Thiocapsa rosea: one gene and its partner. The protein of the gene in region 1 interacts with the protein of each later gene in a pairwise test. Links are inferred from orthologs where the notes say so. Each region holds a gene or a part of one and is shown on either strand. Other genes may lie near its edges.

Evidence for each region. The genes of interacting proteins can lie anywhere in the genome.
Region 2: the proteins of BDD21_RS00350 (region 1) and ileS interact in binary tests that used the Escherichia coli proteins (3 or more experiments, as listed by UniProt). The link is inferred for Thiocapsa rosea from one-to-one orthologs.

What each region holds. Positions count from the first base shown.
Region 1 is NZ_RBXL01000001.1:69,895-72,937, reverse strand. What follows is about bases 72-3,043. They hold BDD21_RS00350 (HyaD/HybD family hydrogenase maturation endopeptidase), read right to left. Parts: upstream 1,906-3,043; coding sequence 1,237-1,905; downstream 72-1,236. Other genes in these bases: BDD21_RS00340 (nickel-dependent hydrogenase large subunit), read right to left, coding at 2,965-3,043; cybH (Ni/Fe-hydrogenase, b-type cytochrome subunit), read right to left, coding at 1,902-2,594; BDD21_RS00355 (hydrogenase expression/formation protein), read right to left, coding at 195-1,055; BDD21_RS00360 (rubredoxin), read right to left, coding at 72-198. Also shown: more of BDD21_RS00360, read right to left, coding at 1-71.
Region 2 is NZ_RBXL01000001.1:2,718,374-2,721,856, reverse strand. The notes cover bases 1-3,412. They hold ileS (isoleucine--tRNA ligase), read left to right. Parts: upstream 1-380; coding sequence 381-3,212; downstream 3,213-3,412. Other genes in these bases: lspA (signal peptidase II), read left to right, coding at 3,319-3,412; ribF (bifunctional riboflavin kinase/FAD synthetase), read left to right, coding at 1-244. Also shown: more of lspA, read left to right, coding at 3,413-3,483. UniProt on the Escherichia coli protein: Catalyzes the attachment of isoleucine to tRNA(Ile). As IleRS can inadvertently accommodate and process structurally similar amino acids such as valine, to avoid such errors it has two additional distinct tRNA(Ile)-dependent editing activities.

The DNA of each region.
Region 1 (3,043 bases):
GCTGTCGCAACGCGGACAGCACCAGTGGTCCGGGAGGTCGGCGAATGCGGTATCGGGTGGGACCTGCCCGACCGGATCTCCCTCGGCCGGGTCGTAGATGTACCAGCAGATCCGACATTCCATGCGTGAATCGGTGCCCCGTGCGCCGGTATTGACGGGGTCCTCATCCGGCTCGCCGACACACGTACCCGGGTTCAACCCAATGCCTCCAGAATCTCAGCCAGCCGGTCGCGGCTGTCGTCGATGTCTTCCTGTGCGGCCAGAGCGGCGATGGGGACATCCGTGACCTCGAGCGTGCTCAGGATGAGACGATCGTCCGAGTTGAAGTGCTGCACCCACCAGACCTGCCGAATGCCGCCGGCGACGATCCGGCAGCTTCCGTAGCCGCGCGAGAGGATGGTCACATGTCCGCGGCCGAGGCGCTCGTCGAGATAGGCGTGATCCTGCTCGGTCATGGGGAGCAAGGTCAGATTGATGATGTGGGCCGCGGTGCCGGGACGCCATTCGGCGACCTTGGCCTCGATCTCGGCGATCAGCGCCGGGGCGTTCATGACCCCGTCCGGGAGGTCTCCGACGGGTCCGATCGTCTCGGTCGTCCCGAGAAAGGCGCTGTCCCTCACGAAGCTCGGGATCTCGGCCACCTCGATCAGCTCGCGGCCCGCAGAGCCGTCCGAGGCGGGGACGCGCAGCCGCCAGATCCCGGCGAGCCGCGTCTCCTGCGCACGCGTCTCGTCCAGACCCTGTTGAATGACGCTGACCTCGCCCTCGCCGAGGGTCTGGTCGACGAACTGGAGATTGATGATATCGAGCGGGTTCAGGTCCAGGACGTCCGCAGGCTGGCCAACGCAATGCCGTGCCAGGATCGCATGCAGATGCCGCAACTGATCCAGTCCGGCCGCGCAGCCATCGAGTGTCTCCGGCTCGGGTAGCAGAGGGGCTTGGTACGTCGCCATGCCCTTTGGCATCAAGAGATAGTCGGGGCCTTCGTCGACGACCACGCTTAAGGGTGTGCCCGGCATCCGTCGTGTCGTCGTGAGGTCTATCGGTGTCGTCATATTTGTTTGATCTCTATCGATTTGCGGAATCTCTCACGGAGACACGGAGACACGGATGAACAGACATGTGATCGACATCGTCTGGTGCGTTCCCTATCTCTGCCTCTCCGTGCCTCCGTGTCTCCGTGAGAGACAGTCGTGCCGAAGCCGGCGCGCCAACATGATCTACCACGCACCAAAGTCAGGGACGATCTTCAAGGTGGATCGCCGGGCCGGACAGGCCCGCCAGGACGCGCTCGTCGGCGATCCGGCAGGCGACCTCGGGTGCCGGCCGACCGGCTTCGTAGGCGTTCAGATCGAGCGACGGATGGGGCAGATCATGGGTGTCGCTGCTCGAATCGCTGCGCCGCTGCGCCACGACGCCGAACTGTGCCAGGTATTCCAACGCCATCGCGATCGCCGGGGCGATCCGCGCCTTGACCTGCGGGCCCAGGCTGCCGCCGAAGTCATCCAGCTCGACCGGCTGAACGCCGATCAGGAGCAGATGTTCCGGGTAGTCGCCGAGCATGGCCGCGAGCGCGAGCACCTCCTGGAACCCGGTCTGGTGCAGGCTCATCTTCTTGGCACCGAGAAAGCGCGGCACCTCGTCGCCCTCGACCCGCTTCATGGTGCCCGGCGGCAGCCCGTAGTCGACCGCATCGAAGACCACCAGCACATCGGCCGTGCGAACCCGGTCGACCAGATAGATGCCCTGGGTTCCGCCATCCAGCAGTTGGACGTTGGACGGCATGACCCAGTCGCGTTGCATCGCCTCCACCGCCCGCACGCCAAAGCCTTCGTCGGCCCAGAGCAGGTTGCCGATACCCAGGACCAGGACGGCGGCGTCGTTCCCGATGGTTCGATCGCTCATGGCCGGTCATCCTTGAACATCCGCCAGCCGCTGATCATGGTGCTGATCAGGCTCTGGCGCGACATGATGTCCTCGCGAATGGCGGTGTAGACGTGCAGCATCACGAAAACGACGATGACCCACATGCCCCAGTGGTGCCACATGCGCACGTCTTGGCTTTGGCCGACGAAGGGGATGACCCAGCCGAACAGCTGGTCTTGCCAAGTCCCGAGCCCGGTCTGCTCCGAATAGAGCGCAAATCCCGTGACGATCATCACCAGACCGCCGACCGTGATGATGACCACCATGAAGAGGTGAGCCAGCGGATTGTGACCGATATACTTGGCCGGCTCGACCTCCTTGAAGGCATACCAGCGGACCTCGTGAATCAGCTCGTGCCAGAAGCTCGCGCGCCAGAAGGGCAGAGTGAACAATTGGTGAGAATAGCGGTTGCCCACGAAGGCCCAATAGATCCGGAAGAGGAAGGCGATCACGAAGACATAGGCCGCGGCGAAATGCGCGAAGCGGATATAGCCCATCACATAATGATCACTGGCCTCGCCCGGCAAGGTCGGCAGCGGGCTGCCGATCAGATAGCCGCTGATGGCCAGGATCGTGATCGAGAGTGCGTTGATCCAATGCCAGGCCCGCAAGGGCGCCTGATAAACATAGACGGCGGTTCGTCTGACCTCTGGAAGGCTGGTGTTCATGTTGTCGTCCCGAGTGTGAGCGATGAATCCGGGGTGCACAGAGGAAAGCCCCGGGCCTCGTTCGTCATTGCGGCCATCGTGTCACGTGGCGCAGAGCGCCACGGGGCATGCGTGACACCGCGGAGCGGATGTCACGAGTTCCTGACTTCCCGGGGTGGGCGGATCTCGACGTTCCGACGTCGCTTCAGGGCCCGCCTGAGCGGGCGGCCGGCATTCCCACACACGAGCGTGGGCATAAGCGGCCGATCCGAACACCGCCGAGCCTCTTCTCTCTCGAAAATAATCACCTAAAACGCGTCCCCACCAAGTTCGCAAGGGGGCGGCGAGGCTGAGTTCACCTCGACCCCATCAAAGGACGCCAAGACGCGTTTTAGCGGACCTTGACGCGGGTGAGCTCCTCCCCGTCCGGCCCCATGATGTGCGTTGCACAGGCGAGACAGGGATCGAAG
Region 2 (3,483 bases), 2.6 Mb from region 1 along the record:
AACGGTCAACGGCAAAGACTATCGCCTCGAGGTCCATCTTTTCGACTTCGATCGGGAGATCTACGGACGCCACCTCGAGGTCGAGTTTCAACTGAAGCTGCGCGACGAGAAGCGGTTCGAGTCCTTCGATGCGCTCAAGGAGCAGATCCAGGTCGATGCGCGGGTGGCGCGCGAGTATCTCCGATCGACCGGGCCGAATGACTTCGACAGCCCCCAGCCCCCAACCGCCAGCCTCCAGCCCTGAGTCGGTTCGAGGTTCGGACCGGGACGCGATCGCCTTTGCCTCGCGCGGCCGAGCAAGCCACAATCGTACCCTGTTCGCCCCGGAGCCCGTTCGAGGATCCTACGCGACCCCTTCCGACGCACCGAGAGCAAGCCACGTGACCGACTATAAAGACACCTTGAATCTCCCGAACACGGGCTTCCCGATGAAGGCAAACCTCGCCCAGCGCGAGCCCGCGATGCTCGAGCGCTGGGAGTCCATGGCGCTCTATGCCCTGATCCGCCAAGCCCGCGCGGGCGCTCCGACCTTCATCCTCCACGACGGCCCGCCCTACGCGAACGGCGAGATCCACATCGGCCACGCGGTCAACAAGGTCCTCAAGGACATCATCGTCAAGGCGCGCACACTCGACGGCTTCGACGCGCCTTATGTGCCGGGTTGGGACTGTCACGGCCTGCCGATCGAGCTGCAGGTCGAGAAAAAAAAGGGCAAACCGGGGCATAAGATCAGCGCGGCCGAGTTTCGCGTCGCCTGCCGCGACTATGCCGCCAAGCAGGTCGACGGCCAGCGTGCGGATTTTAAGCGTCTCGGTGTCCTCGGCGACTGGGAGAATCCTTATCTCACGATGGACTTCGCCTTCGAGGCCGAGATCATCCGCTCGCTCGGGCGCATCATCGCCAACGGTCATGTGCAGAAAGGCTTCAAGCCGGTGCACTGGTGCATCGACTGCGGATCGGCCCTGGCCGAGGCCGAGGTCGAGTATGCCGACAAGCAATCGATCGCGATCGACGTGCGCTTCCCGGTCGTCGAGCCCGAGTCGCTCGAAGCCCGTTGTCACGGCTCACCGAACGGCTGCGGCGAAGGTCCGGCCTCGATCGTGATCTGGACCACCACACCCTGGACCCTTCCGGCCAACCAGGCGGTCGCGCTCAACGCCGAGCTCGAATACGTGGTCGTCGCGGTCGAGTCCGCGCAGGGCCACGAGCGCCTGATCGTCGCCGAGGGTCTGCTCAAGGACACCATGGCCCGCTGGGGCATCGAGCAGTATCGGGTGATGGGCTACGGTCGCGGCATCGACTTCGAGGGTCTCAAGCTTAAGCACCCCTTCTACGACCGCGAGGTGCCCGTCATCGTCGGCGAGCATGTGACGCTCGACGCCGGCACCGGCGCCGTCCACACCGCGCCGGGCCATGGTCTGGAGGACTACATCGTCGGTCAGCGCTATCACCTGCCGGTCCACAACCCGGTCGGCGGCGACGGGCGTTTTCTGCCCGACACGCCGCTCTTCGCGGGCGAGAACGTCTTCAAGGCCAACGAGCAGGTCGTCGAGACCTTGAAGGCCAAAGGCGCGCTGCTGCTGGCGACCCGCTTCACCCACAGCTATCCGCATTGCTGGCGGCACAAGACGCCGATCATCTTCCGCGCCACGCCTCAATGGTTCATCGGCATGGAGAAGCAGGGCCTGCGCAAGGCCGCCCTGCGCGAGATCGGCCATGTCAGCTGGATGCCCGATTGGGGTCAGAGCCGGATCGAAGGGATGGTCCAAGGCCGGCCCGACTGGTGCATCTCGCGCCAGCGCACTTGGGGCGTGCCCATCACGCTCTTGGTCCACCAGGTCACGGGCGAGCTGCATCCGCGCACCGCCGAGCTGATCGAGGAGGTCGCCGGCCGGGTCGAGCAGCAGGGCATCGAGGCATGGTTCGCGCTCGAGCCGGCCGACCTGCTCGGCGAGACCGAAGGTGCGGAGTACGAGAAGGTCCACGACACCCTGGATGTCTGGTTCGACTCGGGCGTCACGCATGCGTGCGTGCTCGAGCATCGCGACGGGCTGCGCGCGCCCGCCGATCTGTATCTGGAAGGGTCGGACCAACACCGCGGCTGGTTCCAAAGCTCGCTCATGACCTCGGTGGCCATGCACGACCGTGCGCCCTACCGTCAGGTGCTCACCCACGGATTCACCGTTGATGCCAAGGGCGAGAAGATGTCCAAGTCCAAGGGCAACGTGGTCAAGCCGCAGGATGTCATGAAGACCCTGGGGGCGGACATCATCCGCCTCTGGGTCGCGGCCACCGACTACCGCGCCGAGATGGGCGTCAGCGACGAAATCCTCAAACGCACCGCGGATGCCTATCGACGTATCCGCAACACCGCGCGTTTCTTGCTCGCCAACCTCAACGGCTTTGATCCGGCGACCGATCGGGTCGCACCCGAGGCGATGCTCGAACTCGACCGCTGGGCCGTGGATCGCGCCTTCCGGCTTCAGGACGAGGTCATCGAGGCCTATCGCGACTACCAATTCCATCTGATCTACCAGAAGGTCCAGCAGTTCTGCGTCGTCGACATGGGCGCCTTCTATCTCGACGTCATCAAAGACCGTCAGTACACCACGCAGGCGGACAGCCTGCCGCGACGCTCCTGCCAGACCGCGATGTACCATATCGCGGAGGCGATGAGTCGCTGGCTCGCGCCCATCCTCAGCTTCACCGCCGAGGAGATCTGGCAAAACCTGCCGGGCGAGCGCGCCGAGACCGTCTTCGTCGAGACCTGGTACGCGGGGCTCTTCCCGCTCGCCGACGGCGACCCGATGGACCGCGCCTTCTGGGATCAGGTAATCGCGACGCGACTGGCCGTCGGACCGGCGTTGGAGACGGCGCGCAAGGCGGGACTGATCGGCTCGTCGCTGGATGCCGAGCTGGATCTCTATTGTGCCGAGCCCCTCGGTGCCCTTCTGGCTCGCCTCGGGGAGGAGCTGCGCTTCGCACTCATCACCTCCGAGGTCCGTCTGCACCCGTCGAGCGAGCAGCCGACGGATGCGCTCGGGACCGAGCTTACGGGACTCGCCGTGCGGGTCAGACCTTCCAAGCACACGAAATGCGTACGCTGCTGGCATCATCGGCCCGACGTCGGCACACACAACGAGCACCCGGAGCTCTGTGGGCGCTGCGTGGAGAATGTCGCAGGCAACGGCGAGGTCCGCCGCTATGCCTAAGGCTCGGGCGTCGGCGACGAACGCCTCCGTGGGTAACTCGGCAACGGGCTCAGGGAGCGGCTCGACGACTGGCTCGACGACTGGCCCGAGCATCGGAGGCGCCGTCATGAAACGCTGGCTCTGGCTCTCGCTCGCTGTATTGGTTTTGGACCAGGCGACCAAGTGGTTGGTGCTGGGGCTGCTCGAGCCGTTCGAGGTCATCGAGCTGTTCCCGAATCTCAACCTGACCCTGATGTTCAACACCGGCGCGGCCTTCAGCTTTCTGGCCGAC